Regions from separate parts of the Bradyrhizobium sp. CB82 genome, predicted to be linked through region 3. Evidence: riboswitches for the same ligand, from Rfam matches in the RefSeq annotation. Region 3 holds a riboswitch; each other region holds the start of a gene.
The links. Region 3 has a riboswitch for cobalamin ahead of metE (5-methyltetrahydropteroyltriglutamate--homocysteine S-methyltransferase). Riboswitches for the same ligand answer to the same signal wherever they lie in the genome.

Region 1 (10,418 bases), 1.7 Mb from region 3:
ATCGCGGCGCGGCGCGCTACTACACCGAGGATGCCACTGCCGGCTTCGGCTTCGGCGCGAGCTTTCCGACGCTGGAATGGTTGACCGCGGGGCGCACCAATGTGCTCGGCTTTCCCTTGCCACACAGCGTGGTCGCGCTTGCCATCGTCGCCACGATTGCCTGGGTGCTGCTGCATCGCTCCGTGTTCGGCCGTTATCTCTACGCCGTCGGCAAGAACGAGGAGGCGGCGCGCTATTCCGGCATCCGTTCCGATCGCGTCGTGATCTCCGCCTACATCGTCTGCGGCGGGTTGACCGCGTTCGCTGCGATCCTGATCGCGATGTACACCCGCTCGATCTCGCCGGCGGTGCACGGCTCCTTCTACGAGCTCTACGCGATTGCCGCTGCCGTGCTCGGCGGCTGCTCCCTGCGTGGCGGTGAGGGATCGATCATCGGTGTCGTGCTCGGCACCGTGCTACTCCAGGTGCTGCAGAATCTCGTCAATCTCCTGGGCATTCCGAGCTCGTTGAATTTCGCCGTCATGGGTACGGTGATCCTGATCGGCGTGCTCGGCGACCAGTATCTGGTGCAGCGCCGCCGCGCGACGACGGCAATAATGCGGCGGCAGGCTAACGTTGCAGCAGCGCCCCTGGAGCGCGCGAACGCGGAGTGAGGTTGACGCCGCGGCGCGTCAGACCCAGGCGCCATCGACGACGTAGCGTGCCGCGACGGCGCTGCGCGCGTTAAGCGATTCAGCGCGACCCTAGCGATTGCGGTCGTCACGTTTATAACAAAAGGTGAGGCATTTTGAGGGGCGCACCTCAGTCGTGCCACGAAGGAATGGCTTTAGCGGCGGATCGTGACTTCGGTCGAGGGCCGCCGATGTTCCCAGTCGGCCCGCTCGAGCTCGGGACGATCGAAATCAGCCTCGGGATAGCCGACGCAGAGATAGCCGATGAATTTCCAGCTGACGGGCACGTCGAGAATCTCGCGGATGCGGAGCGGGTTGAGGATCGACACCCAGCCGATCCCGATGCCGTCCGCGCGCGCGGCGAGCCAGGCCGAGACGATCGCCGCGACGACCGAATAGTCGAGGGTCTCCGGCATCGTCGCGCGGCCGAGGCCGTGCCCGGTCTCGCAGGCTTTTTCCGCGAACACCGCCAGATGTCCGGGCGCCTCTTCGAGGCCGGCCAGCTTGAACGTGGCATAGCGCGCGGCGCGCTCGCCGGAATAGGCTTTGAGCGCGTCGGCATTGCAGAGCTTGAAGTCGTCGATCACAGCACGCCGACGCGTCTCGTCCTCGACGATCACGAAGCGCCAGGGCTGGCTCAGCCCGACCGATGGCGACAGGCATGCGATGTCGATCAGCCGCTCCAGCGTGCCCTCGGGCAGCGGATCGGTCCGAAAGCGTCGCACGTCGCGGCGCCAGACGAAGAGCTCGCGCAACTGCCGGCGGAAATCGTCGTCAAATGACACCATCAGGAAGCCGCATGAAAGAGCGAGGCGGCCATCAGCAGGATGGCGGTCTCGGCGACTTGCTCGTAAGCACCGAGTATATCACCGGTCTGTCCGCCGAGCTGCCTGATCGCGAACCAGGCCGTCAGCAGTCCGATGAAGGCGAGCAGGATCACGGCAAGGATTGCCTTGCCCGGCCCGAAGCCGATCGCGAGCAGGATGGCACCAAGGCCGAGCGCGATGGCGGCGTTCGGCCCTGCCGGCCGGCCGGCGCCGGCGGACAATCCATCCGTCCGCGCCGGCGGCACCAGCGCCATGAACAGCGGCAGGCCCGCGCGCGCTGCGACATGCGCGAGCAGAAGCGCGATCAGGACCGAGCGCGGCGCGGCGATGGCGGCGAGCGCGCTCCAGCGCAGGCCCAGCGACACGACGAGCGCGCACACGCCAAAACTGCCGATGCGGCTGTCCCGCATGATCTCGAGCTTTCGCGCGCGCGTGCCGCCGCCGAGGCCGTCGGCGGCGTCGGAGAGGCCATCCTCATGCAGTGCGCCGGTAATGATGATCGTGCTCGCAAGCCCCAGCATCGCGGCGGGGCCGGGCGTCACACCGAGCGCAAAAGCGAGAGCATAGACGGCGGCACCGAGGAGGCCGACCAGCAATCCCGCCACCGGCAGCGTCCAGCCCGCACGCGCAATGTCGCCGTCGCCGACCGGCGTCGAAGGGCCGAGCGGAAGTATCGTGGCGAGCGACAGGCCGATGCGCAAATCGGTGACGATGACGGTGAGTTGCATGCGGCTGGTCATGGTCTCACTTGACTTTCATCGGCAGGCCCGCGACCACGAACTCGACCTCGTCGGCGACTTCGGCGATGACTTGGTTCAGCAGGCCGGCGGCATCGCGAAAACTGCGCGCCAGCGCATTGTCGGGCACGATGCCGAGGCCGACCTCGTTGGTCACGAGGATCACCGGGCTCTGTTGCCTGCGAAGTGCAGCAGCGAGCAGGGCCGCTTCCTTCGACCAGTCGCGTCCGGCATGGAGCAGGTTCGAGAGCCACAGCGTCAGGCAGTCGACCAGCCGCGCGCCGCCGCCGTCGGTCGCATCGAGTGCCGCCACGAGATCGAGCGGCGTCTCGCGCTCGATCCAATCGTCGCCGCGGCGGGCGCGGTGGTGCGCGATCCGCTCCGCCATCTCCGCATCAAGCGCCTCTGCGGTCGCGATGTAGACGGGAGGTCCGGGAAAGCTGCGGGCGCGCGCCTCCGCGCGCCGGCTTTTCCCGGACCTCGCCCCTCCCGTGATCAGGACAACCGCCATGAAACCTCCGTTCTGACCCGCACTAACCACCAATCGGGCGCAAAGACAAAGCCGAAATCGGCGGGCAGGGGGCTTGCGCTGCGCCCCAATTCTTGCGCATCAGGGCTGGCGAGAAGGAGATGTGACGTGGGCTTTGCCGGCGCGATGGCGGTAGCGATGACGGTGGACGCGGTCTGGGGATGGCCCGGCGCGCTGTTCACGCGCATCGGTCATCCCGTGACCTGGATTGGCAGGCTGATTGCTCTGCTTGATCGCAACTGGAACAGACCGGCGGATGCGCCGGCCGCGCGGCGTATCGCTGGCGTTGCCGCCGCGTTGCTGGTGATCGCGCTGTGCGCTGGCGTCGGCTGGTTGGTGCAGGGCTGGCTCGTTCCCGGTTGGAGCCGCACCGTCCTGCTCGGGATTTTTGCCTGGCCGCTGGTCGCGCTGCGCTCGCTGCATGATCACGTCGCCGCCGTCGCGCAGCCGTTGCAGTCGGGCGACATCGACGCGGCGCGGCTGGCGGTGGCAGAGATCGTCGGCCGCGATCCCGCGTCGCTCGACGAGGCCGGGATTTCGCGCGCGGCGCTCGAGAGCCTGGCGGAGAACGCATCCGACGGCATCGTGGCGCCCCTGTTTTGGGGCGCGCTGCTCGGCCTGCCCGGAATTTTCGGCTACAAGGCGATCAACACGCTGGATTCCATGATCGGCCATCGCTCTGAGCGTCACCTCTGGTTCGGCTGGGCGGCCGCGCGCATCGACGACGTCGCCAATTTGATTCCGGCGCGGCTGACGGGCCTGTTGTTCGCGGTGGTGACAGCGCACCCTTCAGCGGCCTTGTCCTGCATGTCGCGCGATGCAAATCGCCATCGCTCGCCCAATGCCGGCTGGCCGGAAGCGGCAATGGCCGGTGCGCTCGGCGTGCGCCTGAGCGGCCCGCGCAGCTATCATGGCGCCCTGACCGAGGAGCCCTGGCTGAACGCGGGCGGGCGCGATCCGCTCGCCGCCGATATCGGCCGGGGATTGCGGCTCTATATTCGCGCGATGCTGCTGCTCGGTGGCTTGCTCGCGGCACTGGCGTTGATCTAACGAGGCGGCGATGCGCGAGCATGGTGGCAATCTCGACACTGCGATGCAGCGGTTCGGCGGGCGCATCGAGGACTGGATCGATCTGTCGACCGGCATCAACCGGCAGCCTTATCCGGTGGGCGTGATCGAACAGAGTGCATGGACCGCGCTGCCGTCGCGATCCGAAATCGAAGAGCTGCACGAGGCCGCGCGGCAGACCTATGCAACCCAAGCGCCGCTGCTCGCCATGGCCGGCGCGCAGGCGGCCATCCAGTGTCTGCCGAGTTTGTCGCGTAAGGGCCGGGCGCGCATTCTCGCGCCGACCTACAACGAATACGCCGGGGTGCTTTCTTCCGCTGGCTGGGATGTTGCCGAGGTCACCAATCTCGACGCGCTCGCAGGCGCCGATCTTGCCATCGTCGTCAATCCCAACAATCCCGACGGCCGGCGCCATGAGCGGGCTGACCTCCTAGCACTGCTGCCATGCGTCGGCCGCCTTATCATCGACGAGAGCTTTGCAGATGCGCTGACGCAGCTGTCGCTCGCGCCAGAGGCGGCGGGGCGAGGCGGTCTCCTCGTCCTGCGCTCGTTCGGCAAGTTCTATGGGTTGGCCGGTTTGCGTCTTGGCTTCGTGCTCGGCGCGGAAGGGGACATTGCTACGCTCTCGGCGATGGCAGGGCCGTGGCCGGTTTCGGGTGCTGCTATCGCCGTCGGTCGGCGTGCGCTGCTCGATCGCGAATGGGCCAGCGCAACGACGGCGCGGCTCGGCCACGACTGCGTACGGCTCGACGCCCAGGCGACGGCACAAGGATGGCGGCTGATCGGTGGCACGCCGCTGTTCCGGCTCTACGATGTCGGTGATGCACTTGCTGCACAGGACAAGCTCGCGCGCGGCCGGATCTGGTCGCGCGTCTTCAGCGGGCAGCCGGGGTGGTTGCGTCTGGGTCTGCCGGGCGATGAGGCGGAATGGTCGCGCCTTGCATCGGCGCTCGCCCGCTGACGCTCAGCGCGCCAGCGCGAGCAGGCCTTCGACATCAAGATGGGTCTCGATGTGATCGGCGAGCGCGTCGAGCGCACTCTCGACCCTGGCGCCGTATGGCTGGTCCGTCGCGGGAATGTCGAGCTGCGCGAGGAAGGCCCTGCGAAAACCGTCCGACGTGAACAGGCCGTGCAGATAGCTGCCATGCACACGGCCATCGCTGGAGATCGCGCCTTCCGGCGCGCCGTCGAGCATCGCGAAGGGACGCGCGCGATCCGGTCCATCGGTGTGGCCGATGTGAATTTCGTAAGCGTCGATTGCTTCGCTGGTCCCGCCATGGCGCGCCGTCACGCGCGTGAGCGTTTTCTTGGGCGACATCACCGTCGTCACATCCAGAAGGCCGAGGCCGGCTGTCTCTCCGGCCGGCCCCTCGATGCCCTTGGGATCATCCACACTGCGACCGAGCATCTGATAGCCGCCGCAGACGCCCAGCACATGACCGCCGCGACGGTGGTGTGCGAGGAGATCGATGTCCCACCCTTGCGTGCGCAAGAAGGTGAGGTCGCCGCGCGTCGATTTCGAGCCGGGGATGATGACGAGCCGTGCGTCGCCGGGGATCGCCTCGCCCGGGCGGACCATCACGAGGTCAACATTTGGCTCGAGCTTGAGCGGGTCGAGATCGTCGAAATTGGCGATCCGCGACAGCGCCAGAAACGCGATCTTGCATCGGCCGGGCTTTCGCGCCTCGCCCAGTCCCAGTGCATCCTCGGCCGGCAATTCGCCGGCGCGGGTAAACCAGGGTAGCACGCCAAAACCGCGCCAGGATGTCTTGTCCTGGATCAGCCGGTAGCCGTCATCGAACAGCGCGGGATCGCCGCGGAACTTGTTGATGACAAAACCATGGATCATCGCGGCATCGTCAGGATCGATCACGGTCTTGATGCCGACCAGTTGCGCGATAACGCCGCCGCGGTCGATGTCGCCGATCAGCACGACGGGAACGTCGGCCTTGCGGGCAAAGCCCATATTGGCGATGTCGGCCCGGCGCAAATTGACTTCGGCAGGGCTGCCGGCGCCTTCGACCAGGACGAGGTCGGAACGCGCCTTCAACCGTTCAAAACTTTCGATCACTGCGCCCATCAGTGAAGGTTTCATTGCCGCATAGTCGCGGGCGCGTGCCGTCGCGAGGCGTTTGCCCTGCACGATGACTTGCGCTCCGACATCGGTCTCGGGCTTGAGCAGAACCGGATTCATGTCGGTGTGCGGCTCGACGCCGGCGGCGACCGCCTGGAGCGCCTGCGCACGGCCGATCTCGCCGCCATCGACGGTCACGGCCGCATTGTTCGACATGTTCTGCGGCTTGAAGGGGAGCACGCGCAGGCGCCGGCGCCTCGCAGCGCGCGCAAGGCCCGCAACGACGAGCGACTTGCCCACGTCCGAGCCCGTTCCCTGAATCATCAATGCGCGCGCCATCCGAACTCTCAGAACTCGACGCCGGCTTGCGCCTTGATGCCGGAGCGGAACGGATGTTTTACCAGCGTCATCTCGGTGACGAGGTCGGCGATCTCGATCAGCTCGTCCTTGGCGTTGCGCCCGGTGAGGACGACATGCGTCAGCGGCGGCTTCTGCAATTTCAGAAAGTCAACGACCTCGGTGATATCGAGATAGTCGTAGCGCAGCGCGATGTTGATCTCATCGAGCACGACCATGCGCAGGCGTTCATCCGATATCAGCTCTTTCGCCTTCTCCCAGCCCGCCTTGGCCGCAGCGATGTCGCGGGCGCGGTCCTGCGTCTCCCAGGTAAAACCTTCACCCATGGCGTGGAACTGGCAGAGGTCGCCAAAGTGCCCGGTGAGCAGGCGGCGCTCGCCGGTATCCCAGGCACCCTTGATGAACTGGACCACCGCGCAGGGCAGGCCATGCGCGACACACCGAACGATCATGCCGAAGGCGGAGGAGGATTTGCCCTTGCCCGCGCCGGTATGGACGATGATCAGGCCCTTTTCGCCGCTCTTGGTCGCCATGATCTTGTCGCGGGCGACCTTCTTCTTCGCCATCTTCGCGGCGTGCCGGGCGTCGGTTTCCTCCACCGCTGGGGTATCCGGTTCAGGCGTCATCTGACGTGGTCCTTCGGCTTGACAAGTGGCGGCCATGGGCAAATGGTGGGCCAGCGTTGGTTCCTGTCCTACGACAGGCGAAGAGGGAATGCGATAGGGCTCGAATCGGAAAGATTCGTGTTCGAAAAGCAGCCGCCCCCGCGACCGTGACCGGAGAGATGCCCGAAGCCACTGATCCCCCTTGGGGATCGGGAAGGCGGGGATCGAAGGGAAAAACCCTGCTCCGCAAGCCGGGAGACCTGCCAGCGCGCACGTTTTGGACCGGCGGACGGGGTGTTCCGCGACGGGGAAACGGATCCTCTCCTCGAGCGGTTCGTGCGCCTCATCGCCTCCCGCAGATATCCTGGAAGGGGCGATGGCCGTCACACTTCACGTTTGCATCACCTGCCGCGCTGGCCAGACGCTCGGCGAAGGCGAAACCACGCCCGGCGCGCGGCTGCATGCCGCCATCCTCGACGTCGGTGTGCCCCAGGGCGTCAACCTGGTTCCCGTCGAATGCCTGTCGGCCTGTAGCCAGGGCTGCTCGGTTGCACTCAGTGCGCCCGGTCGATGGTCCTATGTCTACGGGCGCCTGTCCGATGCCAATGCGAGCGACGTCATCGCAGGCGCTTCGGCTTACGCGGCCGCGCCCGACGGCATCGTGCCATGGCGCAGCCGTCCCGAAATCTTCCGCAAGCAATCGCTTGCCCGCATTCCCCCGATTCCCGTCGTGCCGGAGGCCGCCGAATGAACACGCTCGCAAAAGTCCCGGTCACGGTCGTCACGGGCTTTCTGGGATCAGGCAAGACGACACTGATCCAGCATCTGATCACCAATGCCAACGGCAAGAAGCTCGCGGTGCTCGTCAACGAATTCGGCAGCGAAGGTGTCGATGGCGAGATCCTGAAATCCTGTGCGGATGCCAATTGTCCTGAGGAGAACATCGTCGAGCTCGCCAATGGCTGCATCTGCTGCACCGTGGCCGACGATTTCATTCCGGCGATGGAGCAGCTGCTCGCACGTCGGGTGAGGCCGGACCATATCCTGATCGAGACCTCGGGACTGGCCTTGCCGAAGCCGCTGCTTAAAGCGTTCGACTGGCCGGAGATCCGCTCACGGATTACGGTCGATGGCGTGATTGCGCTGGCAGATGCCGAGGCGGTCGCAGCCGGACGCTTTGCGCCGGACCCGGATGCGGTGGAAGCACAGCGCGCGGCGGATGAGAATCTCGATCACGAGACGCCGCTGTCGGAGGTGTTCGAGGACCAGATCGCCTGCGCCGATATCGTGCTCTTGACCAAGGCCGATCTTGCAGGCGCGGCGGGGCTCGAAGCAGCCAGGGCGGCGATCGCCGCGGAGATCCCGCGTCCGGTGCCGATGCTGCCTGTCGTCGACGGCGCAGTCGATCTGCGCGTGATCCTCGGCCTTGAAGCGGCGGCCGAAGACGATCTCGCTGCCCGCCCCTCGCATCATGACGGTGAGGACGAGCACGAGCACAATGATTTCAACTCCGTCGTGATCGATCTGCCTGAGGTCGTCGACGTCGAGGCGCTGATCGCCTCAGTGCAGCGGCTGGCACGAGAGCAGAACGTGCTGCGGGCCAAAGGCTATATCGCCGTCAAGGGCAAGCCGATGCGGCTGTTGCTGCAATCGGTCGGCGAGCGCGTGCGGCACCAGTTCGATCGGCCCTGGGGCGCGCGCCCCCGGCAATCCAAGCTGGTCGTGATCGGAGAGCAGGGCGACATCGACGAGGCCGCGATCAAGGCAGGGCTTGGAATGTCAGGGCTTGGGATCTGATGCACGTCGTCTTCCGCGAGAGCCGCGGTCTGGAGGAGACCGCGACGCCCAGGGACATCGGCCAGGACCCGGCCGATCTCGTGGTACTCTCGTTCTCGGATTCCGATCTCGTCGCGTTCGCGGCCGGATGGCGGCGGGGGCGCGCCGCGCTGCCGTCGCTGCGGCTCGCTAATCTCGCCGAGCTGCGCCACCCGCTGTCGGTCGACACCTATATCGAGCGAACGCTGTCGCGAGCGCGCGGCATTTTGGTCCGCCTGATCGGCGGCGAGTCCTATTGGGCCTATGGGCTCGCGGCCCTCCAGCGACTGGCGAAGGAGCGCGGCATCGCGCTCGCCGTGTTGCCGGCGGATGGCCGCGACGATGAACGGCTCGATGCGTTCTCGACCTTGCCGGTCTCGACGCTCAGACGGCTGAAAGTGCTCTGCGACAAGGGCGGACCGGTCGCCGCACAAGCCGCGATCGCGCAGCTTGCGCTGGCCTCGGGTCTCTATGCGGGGCCCGTGGTTGGTGAGATCGAGGTCCCCGAGATCGGTTTCTACGAGCCGGTGCGCGGTGTTGTCTGGGCGCTGCCCGACCCCGACGGAAGACCTCGCGCACTCGTTACCTTTTACCGCTCTTATCTCACGGCCGCCGATACTGCGCCGGTCGATGCGCTAATCGCAGCGCTCCGCGAGAGAGGCTTCGATGCCTGGGGCGTGTTCGTCACGTCACTGAAGGCGCCCGGCGTCGCCGATTGGCTGCGCGCGCACCTTGCGCAATATCCGCCCGCGGCCATCGTCAATGCGACCGCGTTCTCTGCAGTTGGCGACGACGGCGCGACGCCGTTCGATGCCGCATCGTGTCCGGTCTTCCAGGTCGCGCTCTCCACGGCACGCCGCGAAGACTGGGCCGAATCGGTCCGCGGCCTCTCGCCGGGCGATCTTGCGATGCATGTCGTGCTGCCGGAGGTCGACGGACGCGTGTTTGCGGGCGTGGTGAGCTTCAAATCGGCAGGCGAACGTGATCCTGATCTGCAGTTCGCGCATCTTTCACACCGGCCCGACGATGAGCGTGTCGCCGCCGTCGTTGCGCGCGTGGCGGCATGGCAGCGGCTCGCGCAAAAGCCGGCGGGCGAGAAGCGGCTGGCGATCGTGCTCTCCAACTATCCCGGTCGGCCGCACCAGATCGCCCATGCGGTCGGGCTCGATGCACTCGCCTCTGTTGAAGCGCTGCTCTCTGATCTCAGCGAAGCCGGCTTCATCGTCGAGCCGCAGAGTGCGCTCGGCGATGTCTTGCTGAAACAGGAGTTGACATGGAGTGTCGCCGACTATCGTGGGGCTCTCTCGCGGCTTCCCCGCGCATTGCAAGATGATCTGGCACGCGCCTGGGGGGCGCCGGAGGTCGACCCGAGCTGTCGTGGCGGCGAATTTCACTTCGCGGCGATTCGAAGCGGCAACGCGATCGTCGCGGTGCAGCCGGAACGCGGTGAGGTCAGTCACCGCGACGCTGACTATCACGATCTTTCGCGCACGCCGCGCCATGCCTATGTCGCGTTCTATCTCTGGCTCCGGCAGCAGGGCGTTGACGCTGTCGTGCACGTGGGCGCGCACGGAACGCTGGAATGGTTGCCCGGAAAATCCGTTGCGCTGTCGCCGTCCTGCTGGCCGGAGGCGCTGGCCGGCGAGTTGCCGCTGGTCTATCCGTTCATTGTCAACGATCCCGGCGAGGCGGCACAAGCCAAGCGGCGGACCGGCGCGGTCACGATCGGCCATCT
Region 2 (8,788 bases), 1.7 Mb from region 3:
CGAATTCTGGGCCGATCCGGCGGGCTCCAAGCCCCCGGGCGGCGAAAGCTTTGAAGATCAAATCGCCAGAACCCGTGAAGGCCTTCATCGTATCGAAGGAGGATCAGCGATCCTCGTCGTCCATTCCGGCACCATCCGCGCTGCGCTGTGCGTCGCGCTCGACCTCGCACCACAGGCGGCCTTGCGCTTTGCGATTGATCCGCTCTCCCTCACCCGCGTCGACCGGCTGGCGAATGGCTGGCGCGTCGTCTCAGTCAATCAGACGATCGCTTGAGTTGCAAAGCATGAAGCTGTGAAGCGGTTTCCCCTCGCGATAAACGCGGAGCGTTTGCGCGGAGATCATGCGCAAACAACAACCTGAAACGCGATGACGATTCATCCAATCTCATCGCGTTTTAGGCCGGGCGATCCGGAACATTGGCCTGCGCAAACGTCGCCATGCCATTGTGCAGGGCGCAGGCGAGCCGCACCAGCGGCAGCGCGATCGCCGCGCCCGATCCCTCTCCGAGCCTGAGATCGAGGCTGACCAGCGGCTGAACGTTGAGGGCGCGAAGCACAAGACGATGGCCCTGCTCCGCCGACTGATGCGACGGCAGCAGGAACGGCTGACATGACGGATTGAGGCGCGCGGCCGCCAGCGCGGCGACCGACACGATGAAGCCGTCGATCAAGGTCGGAATGCGCCGCTGCGCAGCCGCGATGATCGCCCCGCAGATCGCAGCGATTTCGAGGCCGCCGACCGTGCGGAGCGTTTGCTCGGGCGATGTGCCGGCTTTCGTCAGGCCATGCCGGGCGAGCGCTTCGTCGATCACGCGCGCCTTGCGCGCGCGACCCGCAGCATCGACACCGGTGCCGCTGCCTGCGATTTCGTCGGCGCTCACGCCGAGCAGGCTCGCCGCGATCGCCGCCGAGGTCGTGGTGTTGCCGATGCCCATCTCGCCGAGAATCAGAAGATCAGGTTGTTCGACCGCCGCACGTGCGACTGCACGCCGTCCACAGTCGAACGCAAAAGCCAGCTCCGCCGGTTCCAGCGCAGCCTCCACACTGAAATCGCGCGTGCCGCAGCGCGGCTTGTCCGCGACGATCCCCGGCACCGGCGACTGCGCCAGCGAGCCGGCATCGACGACCTCGAGACTTGAGCCCAATTCACGCGCGAGGACCGCGATCGCAGCGCCGCCCGCGGCGAAATTCGACATCATCGCGATCGTGACTTCCTGGGGATAGGCGGACACGCCCTGGGCGACGATGCCGTGATCGCCGGCAAAGACGATGATCGGCACGCGCGCGGCGCGCGGCTGCTCCGTCTCTTGCAGGCCCGCGAGATCGATCGCGACCTGCTCGAGCCGGCCGAGCGCGCCTGTCGGCTTGGTCAGTTGCGCCTGCCGCGCCATCGCCGCCTCGCGGTGCGCGGCAGAGATACCCGGGCATTTCTCGTAGACCCAATTGGGGAGCATGTCGTCCTGCCTCCGTTCATGCGACAGCGCTGGTGTCACGTACTGCGTTTGAGAATGTAGCTGTCCATGATCCAGCCGTGCCGTTCGCGCGCCTCGCGCCGTACCGCGACGATGCGTGGGCCGATCTCGGCCAATGCACCCGACATGACGATCTGATCGGGCATGCCGAGATAGGCGCCCCACCAGATCTGCAGCCCTTCCGGATCGAGTGACTGAAACGCCGTGCCGCCATCGAGCATCACCACCACGGTGTCGACGCGGTCGGGCCAGCCGCCCTCGCGCAGTCGCCGCCCTGTCGTCACCAAGAAAGGCTCGCCGATATCGTTCAGCGGCAGCGCATGCGCCGCGCACAGCGCCTGGATCGAGGTGATGCCAGGAATGACCTCGATCGCGGGCAAAGGATCAAGCCGCCGCGCGATCCTCAAAGACGAGTCATAGAGCGACGGGTCGCCCCAGATCAGCAGCGCAACGCGGCCATCATGTCCGAGATGGCTCGAGATCGCCCGCGACCACGTCGCGGCGACCGCATCATGCCAGTCATCGACCCCCTTGCGGTAATCAGCCTCGCCGGCGTCACGCACCGGCAAGTCGAACTCCGCGATACGTGTCTGCTTGTTGGTGAGCAAATCAGCGCAAATCGTCCGCCGTAGTTCGGCAAGATCGGACTTCTGCGTTCCTTTGCGCGGGATCAAAACGAGATCGGCCGCGTTGATGGCACGGATCGCTGCGAGCGTGAGCTGCTCGGGATCGCCGCAACCGATGCCTATCAGGGAAAGCGTGACCATCACGAGTGTGAAGGGCGACCATGACGGCCGCCCTTCAAATCATCCCTACGCTGCGTCGTGCAGGCGCGGGGTGACGAGACCGGGCGCGGTGACGCCACGCAGCGACTTTGCCAGCGCCAGCACCGCGAGATCGGCGAGCGGCTCGATCACGATCACCAGCGCATAGGACGCGGCAAAGGTTGCGATGTTGGCAAGGTTCGCAGCGCCAAAGCCCGCGCCATAGATCGCCCAGAACGCAACCCAGGCGATGATGCCGGACTGATACGCCGTCGAGAGCGCCAGCGCCTGGCGATACTGCAGGTCGACATAGGCGGTGTTGCGAGGAATGATGCGGGTAGCGAGCGCTTGGATGGCGAACAGCGGCACCAGCAGCGTGGTGACGTTCATGCCATATTGCGGTAGGTCGGTCGGCACGAAGAACAGGCCTTGCAGCAAGAGGCCGAGCGCGAGACCAAAGGCCGCCGGTGCCGCGCCGAACAGCAGGAACAAGGTCGAGCCGAGGATGAAGTGCACCTCGGAGACGCCGACCGGGAAGTGCGGCAGGATCTCGAAGAAGGTGAAGACCAGCGCGGTCGTTGCAGCCGACCGTAGAGCGAACGAGCTGATGCCCTGCTCGCGCACGGTCTCGGCCGCGAGCTTCAGCGCAACGCCGCCGGCGGCGATGCTGGTTGCGTAACTCAACACGAGCTTGGCGCCCGTCACGATTCCCGGTTCGATATGCATGGTTCAAGTCCTTCCTGCCGTCACACCCGACGGCCTTGGCGTCCAAACGTGCAGGGCCGGTCTCCTGGCTCGCGGATCGAAGGGGATCTCCGGCCTTCCCGAGCCTTGCGGCCCAGTGGCGGATCGGAGCCCCTCACCGCTTACAGTCGCGGGGGCGGCTGGGGTTTGGGGCGCCGCAACTGGGTCCGCCCACCCCCATTCCCGATTATGCTCCGGCGCTTTGCGCCGCATCGAGCACCATGCCCCTCTTGTGTGCCTCTTTCGCAAGCCGGGCGTCAAGGGCAGAACGGCTGCAACGGGCATCATCATGACGATTCTCCCGCCAGTGCGCCAAACAGGATAACGGCGGCTGTGGCCGCGGGCACGGCCTGCGCGAGCTCTTCGGCGAGCTTGGCGATCGTGGTGCGGACGAGCCGCTCATCGGCGCGGCCAAGTGATTCCGCAAACAGCGCCGGCGTCTCCGGAGCAAGCCCCTGCGCGATCAGCTTCGCGGCAAGATCCGGGAACGTGCGCCGGCCCATATAGACGACCGTCGTCGCATCGGGGTCGGCCAGCGCCGCCCAGTTCAGATTTTGCGGCAACTGCCCGGTCACATCGGCTCCGGTCACGAACTGTACCCGGCGCGCTGTGTTCCGACGGGTCAGGGGGATGCCGGCTTGCGCTGCCGCGACGCAGGCCGAGGTAACGCCGGGCACGATCTCGTAGCCGATCCCGGCCACCCGCAGCGTTTCGATCTCCTCTTCCAGCCTGCCGAAGATTCCGGCATCGCCGGATTTCAGCCGCACCACGCGCGCGCCGGTCGCCGCGTAATCGACCAGCAGGCGGTTGACGTGCTGCTGCTTGGTCGAGGGCCTTCCGGCGCGTTTGCCGACCGCCACGAGATTGGCGCCGGGCCGGGCGAGCTCGAGGATCGCACCGGATGCAAGATCGTCATAGAGCACCACGTCGGCCTCGCGCAGCCGCGCGGCGCCTTTGAGCGTCAAAAGCTCGGGATCGCCGGGACCGGCGGAGACGAAGGAGACGAAGCCGCTCACCGGTCCTCCGCAATCAGATGAAAGAAAGTACCCGTTGCACGCCCGCGGCGCGATCCGGTCTCGGCAACGACCGCGCCGGTCGCATCGTGCACGACCGCGAGCGGCGTATCGGGCTGCGCAATGATCGTCGAATAGTGGAATTCATGGCCGCGCAGGCGCACGCCAGGCTGATGTCCCGGCATCGGGGCGGCGAGCTCGGCAAGACGGTAGCCGAGATGCATGCGACGTTTGGCAAAGCTCGTCTCAAGGCCCAAGAGGCCAAGCATCTCGTGCCGCGCGCCCTCGGCATCGGTCAAGGCGGCGCCCATCACCATGTAGCCGCCACATTCGCCATGGACCGGCCGCGTCTCGGCAAAGGCGCCCAAGCGCTCGCGAAAGCGCGTATTCGCCGCGAGCCGGCCGGCATGCAGTTCCGGATAGCCGCCAGGCAGCCAGCACACGTCGGCGGTTGCATCTGGTCCCTCGTCGGCGAGCGGCGCGAAAGGCAGGATCTCCGCACCGGCTGCATGCCAGGCCTCCAGCATATGCGGATAGACGAAGGAAAACGCGGCGTCGCGCGCCAGCGCGATGCGCTGGCCCGGCGGCCTGACGTTGAGCCCGTTCGGGGCAGGTTGCGCCGGCCATGCACAGGCTGCGCCCAGCACGGCGTCGAGATCGACGTGCTCGCTGACGAAGCGCGCAGCCTCCGCGATCAGGCCGCCGATCTCCGCCTGCTCTTCCGCCTGGACCAGGCCGAGATGCCGCTTCGGCAGGCTGATCTCGGCATGGCGCGGCAGCGCGCCGAACACGGCAATGCCTGCATCGGCCAAAGCCCGCCGTACGAGATCCTGATGCCGCGGGCTCGCGACGCGGTTGAGCACGACGCCGGCAAGGCGCACGCCGCTACGGAAATCCCGCAAGCCGGTCGCAATCGCGGCGGCCGTCTGGGCCTGGCCGGACGGATCGATCACGAGCAGCACCGGCCAGCCCATCATCGCGGCGATGTCTGCGGTGGCGCCGGTGCCCGAGACGCCGCGCGCGGCGACACCGTCGAACAGGCCCATCGAGCCCTCCGCCAGCACGAGATCTGCGGTCGCACCCCGGCTGACGAGATGTTCGATCGTCGTGCGATCCATCGCCCAGCTATCGACGTTGACGGAGGCGCGCCCCGTAGCCGCGGCATGAAAGGCCGGATCGATGTAGTCGGGGCCGCTTTTGAAGCACTGCACCTTGAGGCCGCGATCGCGATAGGCGCGGGCGAGCGCCAGCGTCAGCGTCGTCTTGCCGACGCCGGAGGCCGGCGCCGAGATGACGAGCCCCGCCGCCATCACGACACCTCCGGAAAGCGCGGCGCAGGACCGAACGGCCGGTAGCGGCGATCGTAGTCGGCGGCGTAAAGGCGGCTCTCGGAAAATTCCTCCGAGCCGAGAGTCCTGCCGACCAGGATGAGCGCGGTGCGTTCGAGCTCGGCACCGACGGCCGCATCAAGCGTGGCGAGCGTCGCGCGGACGATGCGCTGGTCGGGCCAGCTCGCGCGCCAGACGATCGCGACCGGACAATCGGAGCCATAATGCGGCGTCAGCTCGGCGACGACCTTGTCGAGCAGATGGATCGAGAGATGGATCGCGAGCACCGCTCCGGTCGCGGCGAACGCAGCAAGCTTCTCACCCTCCGGCATTGCGCTCGCCCGCCCCGGCGTGCGCGTCAGCACCACCGATTGCGCAAGCCCCGGCAAAGTCAGTTCAGCCTCGAGCGCTGCGGCAGCAGCGGAGAACGACGGCACGCCCGGCGTAACGGTGAAGGGAATGTCGAGCGCGCGCAGGCGGCGCAATTGCTCGCCCATCGCCGACCAGATCGAGAGGTCGCCCGAATGTAGCCGCGCGACATCCTTGCCTTCCGCATGCGCGTTGGCGATCTCGACGACGATCTCGTCGAGCGACAGCGGCGCCGTGTTGACGATCCGCGCGCCCTTCGGGCAGTGCGCCAGCACGCCCTCAGGCACGAGCGAGCCCGCATAGAGGCACACCGGCGAGGCCGCGATCAGATCGCGCCCGCGCAGAGTGAGGAGATCGGCGGCGCCCGGCCCTGCCCCAATGAAATGCACGGTCATTCGCCGTCTCCTTCCGCTATCGCCGCGGTCGCGGTCCGGTCCTGCGAGACCACGCGGGTCGCAATCAGCCGCGCGTCACGGCCCGCAGCCGCGAGCGCGACGGCTTCCGCCACCGATCCCGTGCCGAACTTGTCCTTGATGAGTTTTGACTGGGTCGGAGTCGCGATGCCGGCGAGCATGTCGGCGGAAATCGCCTTGATCGGCACGTTCAATTCGCCCGCCAGCAACTTCAGCGCTGCGCTGTTCGCCTTGTCGCTGACGGTTGCAACAGCCGCGAGACCTTCCACACCGCCGGCGGCGAGAAGTGCCTCGCGCAGTGCGGCGAGCGTGGCGTCGTGCTTAAAGCCAAGCCCTGCGACCTTCATCGCACCACGCTCCATTGCACGACCGGCCGCGCCGCCTCCCAGGAGCGATAGCGGCCAAGCGGCTCCGCATGCGCGATCTCGACCCGCATCAATTCGCCGCCATGGCGCTGGTTTAGCTCGACCAGCAAAGTTTCGGTCTCCAGCGTCACGGCATGGGCCACCAGCCGCGTGCCCGGGACAATGCGAGACCAGACGGCATCAAACATCGCGGCGTCGAAGCCGCCGCCGATGAACACGGCATCAGGTGTCTCCAGGCCCGCCAATGCGCCGGGTGCAGTTCCCACGATCACGGCGATCCGATGCGCCAGTCCGAAAGCCGCGGCATTGCTGCGGATGTTCACGGCACGATCCTCACGCGCCTCGATCGCAATCGCCGCGCCGCGGCACAAGGCCCATTCGACCGAGATTGAGCCCGAGCCTGCGCCGATGTCCCAGAGCCGTTCACCCGGACGTGGCGCCAGCGCGGACAAGGCCAGCGCGCGCATCGGGCGTTTGGTGATCTGGCCGTCATTCACGAAGAGATCGTCCGCAAGACCCGAGCTGCGCGGAATGCCCTGTGATCCCCTCGCCTCCAGCGCGACGGCGACCAGGATGTCGCCAGCTTCCGCCGCGAAGCTGTCTGCGCGATGCGCCCTGACGTTTTCGCGCGGGCCGCCGAGCGCGGTGAGAGTCCACAGTGCTGAGGCGCCCCAGCCTCGCGCCGTCAGCCACTTCGCGAGATCGCCGGCCGCCTTGCCGTCGCGCACGAGGCAGACGATTCTCGCATTAGGTGCGAGATGCGGCACCAGGCGTTCGAACGGCGCGGCATGCAGTCCGAGACAGACAACACTCTCCAGCCGCCAGCCCAGCCTCGCCGCGGCGAGCGAGAACGTCGACGGCGCCGGATGCGCGATCCATTCACCTGCTTCCAGCTGCTCGGCGAGGCTTGCGCCGGCGCCGTGCCAGAACGGATCGCCCGAGGCGAGCACCGCGGTGGGTCGGCCGCGACAGCTCAGCACAACGCCGGCATCGAACGGCACTGGCCACGGGCGGCCGCGATCGGCTATGCCTGCGAGCGCAAGATGGCGCTCGCCGCCGAACACGGTCTCGGCCCCGGCAAGCGCCTTTCGGCTTGCCTCGGAGAGGCCAGCAAGGCCATCTTCGCCGATACCGATGATCGTCAGCCAGGGATCAGCCATGACGCGCGCGCTCATTCTGGGCGGAACGAGTGATGCGAATTTGCTCGCCGCGAAGATCGCGCGCGCCGGCGTCGATGCGATCTATTCCTATGGCGGCCGCACCCGCGCGCCCACGGGTCAGCCGCTGCCGACCCGCAGCGGTGGCTTTGGCGGCGTCAGCGGACTTGCGGATTATATCCGGCAAGAAGGCATCACGCATGTCATCGACGCCACCCATCCCTTTGCAGCGGAGATGAGCCGCAATGCGGTCGCGGCCTGCGCGGACACCCAAACGCCGCTGGTCGCGCTCGAACGCGCGCCATGGGTCAGAGTGCCCGGTGATCGCTGGATCGAGGTGCCGGATCTCGCAGCCGCCGTTGTGGCGCTGCCCGAGACGCCGTCGCGCGTCTTCCTCGCGATCGGCCGGCAGCATATCGCCCCATTCGGGGAGAAGCCGCAGCATGCCTACACGCTGCGATTCGTCGATCCGCCCGAAGGAGCGCTGCCGTTCAAGGCAGACGTCATCGTGTCGCGCGGTCCATTCACGTTCGAGGGCGAAGTTGACACGCTGCGATCGCGCGGCATCGCATGGATCGTCGCCCGCAATTCCGGCGGCGATGGCGCGCGCGCCAAGATCGACGCGAGCCGCGCGCTCGGCCTGCCCGTCATCATGATCGCGCGGCCGCAACTGCCCGAGCGACTGCGTGTGGAGAGTGTGGCCGAGGTCCTGGCCTGGCTCGGTCATCGGACCTGCCTCGGCGCATAGACCCAGCGACCAACGCGGCGCGTCTGCGAATTGCCGACGATGACGAGCGTGCGCATGTCCGCCATCTCGGGCCTCGCCTCGTCCAGCGTCACCGTCTCGATCCGCTCGTCCGGCGCACTGATCGCGCGGGCGAAGATCACCAGACGGTCACCGCGAGCCGCTTCCCTCAACACCGCGAGCGCGCGGCCGAAGCCTTCCGGGCGGCTCGCCGAGCGCGGGTTATAGAGCGCGATCGCGAAATCGGCCTCCGCTGCGAGCCGAAGGCGCTTCTCGATCGCCGCCCACGGTTTCAGATTGTCGGAGAGGTTGATCGCGCAGAAATCATGGCCGAGCGGCGCGCCTGCGCGCGCAGCCGCCGCCAGCATCGCGGTCACGCCGGGCAGCACACGGATCGGAAGCTTCTGCCATTGCGGCG
Region 3 (10,418 bases):
TTCTGGGAGTTTTCGAATCGGGCTTTTTTCCTGGCGTCATCTGGTACATCTCCATTTGGTTTCCGGCGCAATCGCGGACCGGCGTCCTCGCCTGGTTCATGACGGCAACGCCGCTGTCCTCGTTGATCGGAAATCCGCTTTCGGCTTCGCTATTAAGAATGGATGGAGTGTGGGGACTAGCCGGCTGGCAATGGATGTTCCTGATCGAAGGCCTTCCGGCCTGCTTGCTCGGAGGCTTATGCCTCGTTCTGATAGCCGACACGCCGGGCAAGGCCTCGTGGTTGACGCCCGCGGAACGGGACGCGCTACTGGACGAGCTCGCTAAGGAAAAGCACGACAAGGTCAAAAAGGATCTCTGGGCCGCGATCAGGGATGTCCGCGTGCTGATGCTGACAAGCATCAGCTTCGCTTTCACGATCGCCTCCTACGGGATAGGCATCTGGCTCCCTCTGATCCTAAAGAGCCACAACTTGAACAACATGCAGATTGGTTGGCTCTCGGCCGCGCCTTATTTCTTTGTGACAATAGGCTCGTTGTTCTGGGCGCGCCTTGTCGATTGCAAGGGGCAAAAGATCTACAATCTGGTCGCCGCACTGATGCTTGGCGCCACCGGACTTGCGTTTTCGGTAGTGTTCACCTCGCTCATACCGGCGCTCATATGCATGACGCTTGCGCTGATTGGCACAATTTCGGCGCGGACCGTCCTTTACACGATCCCACAGAGGTTCCTCACTGGGCCCGCTGCCGCTGGAGGCATCGCGTTCATCAATTCGATTGGTGCCTTTGGGGCCTTCATCGGCCCGTACATGGTCGGCTTCCTCAAGGACTGGACGGGATCTTTTGACATTGGCATGATCGGAATGGCAATCATCCTAGTTATTGCAACGGGCGTCGCCTGCAGCCTTAGACTCGTCGTGACATATAACGATGACGCTCCTGTTTAAGCGGAACGCCTAAGTAGATCTCGGGGTAAGGTGATTCGCAACGCGGTGCCGCCGGTAAAGGATCTGCTGAATGGGACCGCACGGGAAACCTAACCTTCTACATCAGTAGGTCATAGCAAGAGGTGGCGTGCCGGCCACGAGCCGAGATCGAGACGTGAGGGCACAAGTTCAGTCTATTTGGTCGCCCCTTTTTTGCCATGGCCGTCAAGGCGCAACTCGATCCTGGCGATTTGCGCAAAACAGACTGATTTTGAAGCTGGGGCCAACGATATGGTCAGCTGGACCCACCTGCAACGAGTAATACCGAGCCTGAACAGCTCAGGGCGTTCGGGCTCGGCAAGACTCGATCTTCGATACCAAATCCGCTTTTGGACTAAAGTGAGCGTCTGGGTAGATTAAGGCGGGGACGAAAGCGCAGCGCGATAACGTTCCTTCCTTTGCGATGTGGCTATTCATGTCACTTGCGAGACTTGGTATTCGAGAGCTTCTCGCCTGCACCGCTCTTGGCCGCCTCGCCGCTAGCGGACGGTAGTTTCGATTTGTCGCCGCTTGCGAAGGTGAAAGTGTCCGCGCCGGCGCTAATGCCGTTCCACGCCACCGGTTCCGCCAGTGAAAGGAGCCAAAGTCCCTGAAATCCAGATGCAGCGTTCAGCTGTCCGGTCCACACGGTTGTCGATCCGCAGCCCACAAAATTCACCGAAAAGCTGATCGCCGCGCCACTATTGGTCTGCGCGAGCCAGCCCGTCATTGTCTGAGGGGCACCTGCATCGCAGCTATTGCTCGCATTGTTCGTGTAGGTGCCGGAAATAGCGCCCGTGTTCGGATTATAATTGTCGACCACCAGCGTTGAGCCGTATTGGTTGGTCCAGGTCCAGATCGGTTGCGCCGCTGCAGGCGCCGCCAGGATGAGTAGGCCGAGGCAGGCTGCGGCGATCCGGTTCGTCAATTTCCATTTCGCTTGAGACATTTCCGACTCCATATCGCTCCATTAGCGGAGCGACCTACTTATAAAACCCGGCATTGACAATTTAAACGAGTATGATGGCGTGATAGCGCTAGCACGTTGAAATGTGATCGACATCCAAATTTCAGCTCTTTTGCCACCGTGGTCCCGTCATATGGACACGAGCAGCCGACTCGTGACCGGGCCGGACATGCTTGAGCGATCGACAGCTCTGCGCCATCATGCGGCGGCGTTGCGCCCCTCATCAGTCTTCATCTCGACCATTTCAGTAACAATTCCCGGCAGCGCATGGTTTTGGCGTTGCACCTCCTCGAACGATCCTCCAGCGATCCCAATCCAGCTCCTCAAGTGCTCAGACCTGAACGGGCAGGTTGTGGTGTGAGAGGAGAGATAGAGAATTTTCGAGTCCATGTTATCCGCGTGCTGCTGCCCCAATGAGCCATTGGGCCGCAATCGCGGGCCCCGTGTACAAAGCCAGCCTCTCCGACGAACACGGCTTTGACCGCCAGATCACCCTGGCATCAGGAAGACTTGCGCAGTTCGCGGGCTGCCGCGACCATGTTGACGAGCGCCGGACGAACTTCGGTCCATTTGCGAGTCTTTAGGCCGCAATCCGGATTGATCCAGAGCTGTGAGTCCGACAGTCGTTGGCGAGCCAGCGCGATGAGAGCCGCTATCTCAGAGGCTTCGGGAACGCGCGGAGAGTGGATGTCATAGACGCCAGGGCCGATGTCGTTCGGGTATTTGAAGGCAGTGAACGCATCGAGCAGCTCCATCCTAGAGCGGGACGTTTCGATCGAGATGACATCTGCGTCCATCGTGGCAATTGCATCGATGATGGCATTGAACTCCGAATAGCACATGTGGGTATGGATCTGCGTTGCATCGGCAACACCGGAGGAGCAGAGGCGGAAGCTTTCAACTGCCCAGTCGAGATAAGATCTCCAATCGGATCGGCGGAGCGGCAAACCTTCGCGTAGCGCGGCCTCATCGATTTGGATCATGGTTGCCCCGGCCTTTTCCAGATCGGCGACCTCGTCACGGATCGCGAGCGCGATCTGACGGCAGGTCTCGCTACGCGGAATATCGTCACGGACAAACGACCAGGTGAGAATTGTCACCGGGCCCGTAAGCATTGCCTTCATCGGCTTTCTGGTCAGCGACTGCGCGTAGCGCCACCACTCGATGGTCATCGGCTTCGGGCGGGAGACATCGCCGAATAGTATCGGCGGACGAACGTAACGGGAGCCGTAGGATTGCACCCAGCCATGCTTAGTGAACGCGAATCCGGAGAGCTGCTCGGCGAAATACTGGACCATATCATTGCGCTCGAACTCGCCGTGGACAAGCACGTCGAGCCCGATGTCTTCCTGCCAAAGGACCGCGCTGGCCGTTTCCTTCTTCAGGAATTGTTCATATTTCGCCTTTGTCAACGTTCCCTTGGCATGCTCGGCGCGGGCGTTGCGTATCTCGCTCGTCTGCGGGAACGACCCGATCGTGGTTGTGGGGAATAACGGCAGGCCGAAACGCTTGCGCTGAACCTCGGCACGTGTCGCAAAAGCACTGTTTCGGCGGCGCATAGCCTCGTCAATCGCCGCCGTTCGCCGGGCGACGGCCGTGTCATGGATTTTCGGCGATGCCTGGCGTGCCCTCGCTGCAAGGTCTGATTCGGAAAGCGCGTCAATGACATTTCCGTCGCCCGCAAGTGCCTTCGCCAAGGTCGTGAGCTCCTCGATCTTCTGGACCGAGAAGGCAAGCCATCTCTTCACGTCCCGATCGAGATCGGTTTCGAGCTTGAGGTCGATTGGGACATGCAAAAGCGAGCAGGAAGGCGCGAGCTGCACGCGCTCCTTGCCGAACTTTGCAATGACGGGCTTGTACCGCTCAACCAGTGCCGACAGGTTGGAACGCCATACGTTGCGGCCGTCGATGACGCCGAGCGAAATCACAAGGTCCGCGCGCGCGCCGTATTCAATCTGGCTCAATTGCTCGGGAGCGCGAACAAGATCGACGTGCAGTCCGGCAACAGGCAGCTTCAGAGCGGTCGCCAAATTGTCGCCGATTGCTCCGAAATAGGTTGCAAGCATGACCTTGATGCCGGGCACCTCCTCGGCGAGACGCCCATAGGCGCGCTGGAGCGCATCCCGCGTGGTTTCGTCGAGATCAAGCACCAGATAGGGCTCATCAAGCTGGACCCACTCGGCTCCACGTTTCGTCAGTTCCTTAAGAACCTCGACATAGACGGGCATGAGGCTATCGAGCAGCGAAATCGGATCAAACGCCGGATCGGCGCTCTTGCCGAGTTTCAAGAAGGTGACTGGCCCCACCAAGACAGGACGCGTCTGATAGCCGAGGGCTTTCGCCTCCTCATATTCCTCGATCGGCTTGCGGGAAGAGAGCTTGAAGGTCTGTCCTTTATGGAATTCTGGCACCATGTAGTGGTAATTGGTATCGAACCACTTAGTCATCTCCTGCGCAGAGGCGCCAAGGCCTTGACGGGCGTGAGCCCAGCTCGCGTCTTCCTTGTCTTGCGAGCCCCGCGCCATGGTGAAATAGGTCTTCAGCGAGACGGGACCGCTCTCCCAGCCATACGCCTCAGGTATGGCGCCGACCGTGACGCTCGTGTCGAGAATCTGGTCATAGAGTGAAAAGTCATTAGACGGGATGATAGTGACGCCCAGCGAATTCTGACGTGCCCAATTGGCGACACGAAGACCGGCCGCAGCTTTCAGGAGCTGCTGGTCGCTGATTTTGCCAGCCCAGTAGCCTTCGAGCGCCAGCTTGAGCTCACGGCGTGGCCCGATACGCGGCATGCCGAGGGTCGCGACAGGAAGTGAGAGAAGAGACATAGCTTTATCCCCATTGTGTGGGGGCAAAGGCCATGGCGGAAACGCAGGCAGGAAGGCCGCCAAAGCGAGGCCTCCTGCTAGGCGTACCACCGGACACCCCGCCCGTGGACGATTATGTTGTCGGGGCAGGTCTCCTGGCTCGCGGGTCATCGCCTGCATCCGGCCTTCCCGAAGCGTTTGCTTCAGTGACGCGTGTGGATACGGGCTCGCCGCTTACAGTTGCGGGGGCAGCGCCGGTATTACTTTAATCCTGAACGGATCGAAAGCGCACCGTCTTCCCTCTTAGCTCCAGATCAAACGAGATCTGGAGAACCTCGACGCCTCCGATTATCTGCAACGGAAGCGGTACGTCAACCCTGAGATGCCAATGGACGCATCGAGCGCCCCGGAGCAATCGTAGTGTCAGGCTCGGGGCGCTTGCATCTGATCGACGAGTTTGGCCGTAATACCGTCGCTTGCGATCGCGCTGTTGTTGGTCACGCGACGCTCGGCTAATGATCATCGAGTAGCCCAGGCCTGGGAAACGCCGCCGCTGTGAAGCCACGCCACACAAAACGCACAGCTCGACAAAGGGTTAAAAACCTCGACAAGCGTTTCCTTATCCCCGATCTTTTCTAGGCGTTGCGCATGGAGAGGAATGGAGTGCTCTTGGGTACTTCCGCTTCGGTGTCACCGCCGCGACTCTTTAGCGCGGCAATTTGGATTGCTTAGACCGCCCCTCTAAGTCGATCACAGAGGCCGCTCTCATTGCCTTATCCAATAAGCACAGATTTCATATTCATTCGGTAGTGGACGAGACATCGATCCCTCAGCGAACTGCGAAGCTCTCGCCCCGGTCAACTACCAATACTGGCAATTGATCGAACTGACGTACTGGTCAATCTTAAATCAAGACCTTCGCGAACGCCGAACTAACCTCCGAGGTCGCGTGAAGAGCTCAAGCAAGGACTCGTCGCTGCACCACGGACTACGTCGGATCCCGCCATGCAGCCCTATTTGGCGTTCGTCAGCTCTGTCGAGTTGAATAATGTGGTCCCGCGGCGCAAAATTGGAGACGCTGGAGTAATGACTGCAACGGTCTTGTCGAACAATGTCCGTCCTCGCGCGGATATCATCAAACGCGCAGCGCGCATCGGCGCAGAAATCCGAAACATTAAGCTGTCGGGCGATTTGCCGGAGCAGACGATCGCCTCGATCAATGAGCTGCTGTTGGAGCACAAGGTTATCTTCTTTCGCGAACAGGGGCACCTTGATGATACGGAGCAGGAGCGCTTTGCCGTTCGTTTCGGAAAACTGGCACGTCATCCGACGCTCGGTGCGATTAACGGAACAGCGTCGATCATCGAGCTTGATTCAGCCCGCGCCGGTAGCCGGGCCGACCTCTGGCACACTGATGGTACCTTCATCGATGCCTACCCCAAGATTGCGGTGCTGCGAGGCATTGTGATGCCACCATTCGGTGGCGATACGGTTTGGTCAAATACCGTCACGGCCTACCTCGACCTGGCTCCGCCGCTCCAACGGCTTGCAGACAAGCTGTGGGCCCTTCACAGTAACGCCTTCGACTACGCAATACTGGCCCGCGCCAGCGAGCTCGACAAAAGGCACTTGGACGAAGTCTTCACTAAAACAATCTATCAGACTGAGCATCCCGTTGTGCGCGTACACCCGGAGACCGGCGAACGCACGCTCGTGCTCGGCGCGCTGGTGCAGAACTTCGTTGGTGTCCCGAAATACGACGGCCAGAAGCTGTTTGATTTGTTTCAGTCTCATATCACTGCGCCCGAAAACACCGTACGTTGGAACTGGAAGGAAGGCGACGTAGCGATCTGGGACAATCGCGCCACACAACATTACGCGGTGAACGACTACGGCGACCGACACCGCCTTGTTCATCGCGCAACCATCGCCGGCGAAATACCGGTCAGCATCGATGGTCGGAGCAGCGTAACACGCGTGACGGCCCCTAAGCAGCCGGCCGCTGAGGTCGCCTAGACGGTCACAAGATTGGCCGCGATCCGGCCGATGGAAACTCTGCCGTTATGCGCTCGATCGCTCCGTGCAGTATTCGGAAGCTTGGTTCGCCATCGCACCTACCATGAACCTGATGCTGCGAGCGCGCAAATCGAAAAGCAGCAACTATTCTTTAGAGGGCATATCGGGTTCAGCAGCTACGCGGTAGCGGTACTAGTAGTCGACCAGCCGCCCGTTTCGCCGATGGATGTCGGTCTTGAACCGCGCCAGAAGGGGCGCACGCTTTTCGAAAAATGCTCTCTCCATGGGGGCAACCATTGCCGTGGTCTCACGATCCGCCTACTCATCCGCAGTGGCCTCGGCAGATGCCGAGCAGTCGCCAGTTCTTCTGAGCCACCATCAGCACATCTTCTTGTCCATCCTACGTGAGCTGCCGTAGTCGTGTCCTCGCCTAGGAGAGGCTTGAGACGGGCGCTAACCTCCTCGGGCACACAATCTCCATTTTCTGGCGAGGATGGCAGAACGCTTGGCCCGTCGCTCTACTTGTAGACGAGCCCCGTGAGGAAAGAGCACAGATTGGTCGCGCGCCCCATCTGACATTAAGTTCGCGAATCGAGAAGCAGCACCCTGCGGCTGATGTCGCCTACCAACCTTAGCAATTGATGCAGTGGCGACCACGTGGCAATCGAGCGGCAGCGAAAAGTCACGCCTCACACGCTAAGGAAGTCGGGATGCAATATAGATCTGCCTACGCCAGCAGGCGTGATGGATCTGCTGTCTCGTCATCTACTGCTGTGAGGCCCACTCCTACAGCGGTCGTTCCCGTCTCATGGAAGCCGCTAGCTAGCTTTCTCGCGCTATCATCGAGGACCAAGCCCTCAAAGGTCTCAGCGCTTCGTGGCCGTCCATCGCTTTCTATCACGGCTAGGGCGCTGCGGACGAAATTTCATGGAGCAAACGCGCGGAGATGGATTACTATCGCACTGTCCATCACTGCGAGTCCCGTCGGGGATACGGCGCTGGCACAAGCTGCCACTGTGCTTAGCCCACAAAGCGGTACTCCTAACGAGGTCACCCAAGGAGAAGTTCAAAAGAAGAACCGTTCGGCTAAGCCCTACCGAAGGTACGGGTGCCAACAAGCAGCGCGTCTCGTCGATAGGGCAGCGCTTGCACAAACGGTCAATGCGTTTGCAGCAAAGCGCGACGGTGCGCCTGTAGTTGCAAAGAATAAAACTCCACAGAAAGCCGGTCCTTTCGCAAAGTTCGAGGACCTACGCGAAAAAGGTATGTGGCTCAATATTCCTGGTCCGGCCGATACAATAGATCAGGATTACGGCGGCGTTAGATCTGCGCTGGGGGAAGTCGGAATCGGCTATGTTGGCGGGACTGTAAACACCTTCGTGGACAATCAGCTACCGAATGCAGCGAAGAGCACCATTCGTGATCAGCTATATGCTGGTCAGAACCCGACATTCAATACCCTGAATTTCATGATCGTGACCTATGATCTCAGCCGATTTGGGATTCCCGATGGTCAGATCATCGTAGGAGCCCAGCAGCAGTACTGGACATGGAAGCCCGGGGGGCCAGATAGAGTTGGGATCAATACGATTGCCTACTATCAAACGTTTTTTGACGGGAAACTCGAGCTCAAAATGGGCTATCTCAGGAACATAAATGAGTTCGTAGGCACGGTGGTCGGAGGAAACGCAGCAGTAAACGTTTTTGGAGCGTCATCCCACATTTTGTACCAAGCAGGCATGAGCAACAATGCCGCGCCGACGCCAGCCTTCAATCTAAAGTACAATTTTGATGACCGGTTCTACAACCGGATTTCAGTACAGCGTTCACTCAGTCCAGACGGTCAATTTGCGCACATTCGCGAAAATCCGACCGGGTTAAACTGGAGCACGACGAACGCGGGCGTTCTCTTGCTCGACGAAGCCGGCTACAAGAACAAAGCTGCTCCAGGTTTACCTGAGACTTGGTTGCGGGTAGGTGCCGGTTTCACCAATAGCAGCTTCACTGACCTGCAGTATCCGAACCAACCGAGATCCGACGGGAATAGCATCTATTACGTGGCAGCGGACAGGCAACTCTGGCAGTCGGATGTCCAAGGCTCACCAGCTCGTGGCATCTATGCAGGATTTTCTGTGATGTACGCGCCGCCCGACTTAAACAGGGTGAGTGAGTATTACGAGCTCCGTCTCTACGCGAAGGGGTTGTTTGACAGCCGTCCAAGTGATCAGATTGCGATTGTTGCCACCAACACTGCGTGGAGCAACGTTGCAGTAGAAGCTGCCGTGGCCAAGGGCCATCTTGTGCATCGCGACAGTACGGCGCTTTCCGCAACCTACACGGCACATCTGTCACCCGGGGTATATTCAAGCTTAGGACTGACATACGTCAATAACCCGACAAGCATCACTTACACACCGCGAACGGGACATGCGTTGAACGTGTTAGTGTCTACGTCGATATTCTTCTAAGCCTTCAAAGATAGGGGGAAATTCACAAGCACGCCAATGCGGATCTTGCAATACTGTCGGGGATGTCCCGATCGGTGTTGAACTACGCCGGGCCTACGTTGCCGGAATGAATGTTACGCGGCCCTCGTGACGTGGGCAACGGGCTTGATCGTCATGCGATCGTGGTGAGCTTGAAGGGCCGCACGCAGAACCGACAATTGCTTATACGCCTTCAATCGTCGGAAGCCCTTGTTGGCCTCGATCATGCCGGCCGCGACCCAGCGCAGGGCCATACCAGCATCCCGCCAGCGTTTGACGTTGCGCGTGACGCGGCGAATGGTGCCCATCATGTTCTCGGCGATGTTGGTACAGGCGAGCGATCGACGAAGCTCCTTCGGCAGCTTCAGCCGGACGACAATCAGGATTTCATCGAGGCCTTCAAGGATGCTGGCCGCTACGCCGGGCCATTGCTGGTCGAGTCGGCGCGCGAGATTGCGGATCAATTTTTCAGCCTTGTCGGCGTCATCGAGCTCCCAGGCCTGGCGCAGCACCCGACGGGTGGCCGCATGATGCTCTTTCGGCAGGCGTTCCATGATGTTGCGCGCCTTGTGGATCTGGCAGCGCTGGATCGCAGCGGCCGAACCGAAGGTGCGGCGGATCGCCTTCGACAACGCCTTCGCGCCGTCGACGATGAACAGTCTTGGCATCGTCGGGTCGAGCCCGCGCGAGACCAGGTTGTCCAGCAGGGCCTGAACCGTTGCGGCGTTCTCGGTCGCCCCTTCCACCAGAGCCAGCGGATGCTTGTTGCCTTCGCCGTCAACCCCGATCGCGGCGACCAGCACGAGATCGTCGCCGAGATGCAGCCCATCGATTTGGACCACCAGAAGGTCGAGCGCGGACAGATCGGCAGCCATGAAGTCGGCCAGCCGCGCCGCCGACAGCGCTACGAACCTCCGCGAGGCCGCCGACTTCGAAACCCCTGATCCGGGCGGTGCCGGCACGTCACCCTCGGGCAGCCGGACAGCGCGGCCGAACCGGCGCGTCGACACATTGATCAGCATCAGGTTCATCGCCCAGCGACCGAGCCAGTCCTCCTGCGCTGCCGTTTCCCAGCTCGGGATCGTGACCTCGCGGCCGTCCACGCCCCGGACCCGCGGGCGCTCGACCTCGATCTTGCCGCCGTGGAAGCCGATCCGGCCCCGCGTTCGGCCCCAACGGT

Region 1: it holds a riboswitch for cobalamin, as region 3 does, so the genes downstream of both, QA640_RS28245 (DUF1636 domain-containing protein) here and metE (5-methyltetrahydropteroyltriglutamate--homocysteine S-methyltransferase) in region 3, are expected to answer to the same signal.
Region 2: it holds a riboswitch for cobalamin, as region 3 does, so the genes downstream of both, QA640_RS28180 (energy-coupling factor ABC transporter permease) here and metE (5-methyltetrahydropteroyltriglutamate--homocysteine S-methyltransferase) in region 3, are expected to answer to the same signal.

The regions. Positions count from the first base shown of each region.
Region 1 is NZ_CP121650.1:5,785,072-5,795,489, reverse strand. It holds gene QA640_RS28285 (ABC transporter permease) at 1-653, shown strand, start outside; gene bluB (5,6-dimethylbenzimidazole synthase) at 827-1,459, opposite strand; gene QA640_RS28275 (adenosylcobinamide-GDP ribazoletransferase) at 1,459-2,238, opposite strand; gene cobU (bifunctional adenosylcobinamide kinase/adenosylcobinamide-phosphate guanylyltransferase) at 2,243-2,746, opposite strand; gene cbiB (adenosylcobinamide-phosphate synthase CbiB) at 2,873-3,814, shown strand; gene cobD (threonine-phosphate decarboxylase CobD) at 3,825-4,793, shown strand; gene QA640_RS28255 (cobyric acid synthase) at 4,797-6,245, opposite strand; gene cobO (cob(I)yrinic acid a,c-diamide adenosyltransferase) at 6,254-6,889, opposite strand; cobalamin riboswitch at 6,930-7,151, shown strand; gene QA640_RS28245 (DUF1636 domain-containing protein) at 7,245-7,619, shown strand; gene cobW (cobalamin biosynthesis protein CobW) at 7,616-8,665, shown strand; gene cobN (cobaltochelatase subunit CobN) at 8,665-10,418, shown strand, end outside.
Region 2 is NZ_CP121650.1:5,771,975-5,780,762, forward strand. It holds gene QA640_RS28165 (histidine phosphatase family protein) at 1-274, shown strand, start outside; gene cobT (nicotinate-nucleotide--dimethylbenzimidazole phosphoribosyltransferase) at 396-1,454, opposite strand; gene cobF (precorrin-6A synthase (deacetylating)) at 1,490-2,239, opposite strand; gene QA640_RS28180 (energy-coupling factor ABC transporter permease) at 2,285-2,962, opposite strand; cobalamin riboswitch at 2,999-3,219, opposite strand; gene cobA (uroporphyrinogen-III C-methyltransferase) at 3,268-3,996, opposite strand; gene QA640_RS28190 (cobyrinate a,c-diamide synthase) at 3,993-5,303, opposite strand; gene cobM (precorrin-4 C(11)-methyltransferase) at 5,303-6,085, opposite strand; gene QA640_RS28200 (cobalamin biosynthesis protein) at 6,082-6,450, opposite strand; gene cbiE (precorrin-6y C5,15-methyltransferase (decarboxylating) subunit CbiE) at 6,447-7,628, opposite strand; gene QA640_RS28210 (cobalt-precorrin-6A reductase) at 7,627-8,373, shown strand; gene cobJ (precorrin-3B C(17)-methyltransferase) at 8,349-8,788, opposite strand, start outside.
Region 3 is NZ_CP121650.1:7,458,426-7,468,843, reverse strand. It holds gene QA640_RS36060 (MFS transporter) at 1-944, shown strand, start outside; gene QA640_RS36055 (avidin/streptavidin family protein) at 1,402-1,911, opposite strand; gene QA640_RS36050 (hypothetical protein) at 2,128-2,319, opposite strand; gene metE (5-methyltetrahydropteroyltriglutamate--homocysteine S-methyltransferase) at 2,430-4,757, opposite strand; cobalamin riboswitch at 4,864-5,089, opposite strand; gene QA640_RS36040 (TauD/TfdA family dioxygenase) at 5,823-6,752, shown strand; gene QA640_RS36035 (carbohydrate porin) at 7,769-9,220, shown strand; gene QA640_RS36030 (IS256 family transposase) at 9,334-10,418, opposite strand, start outside.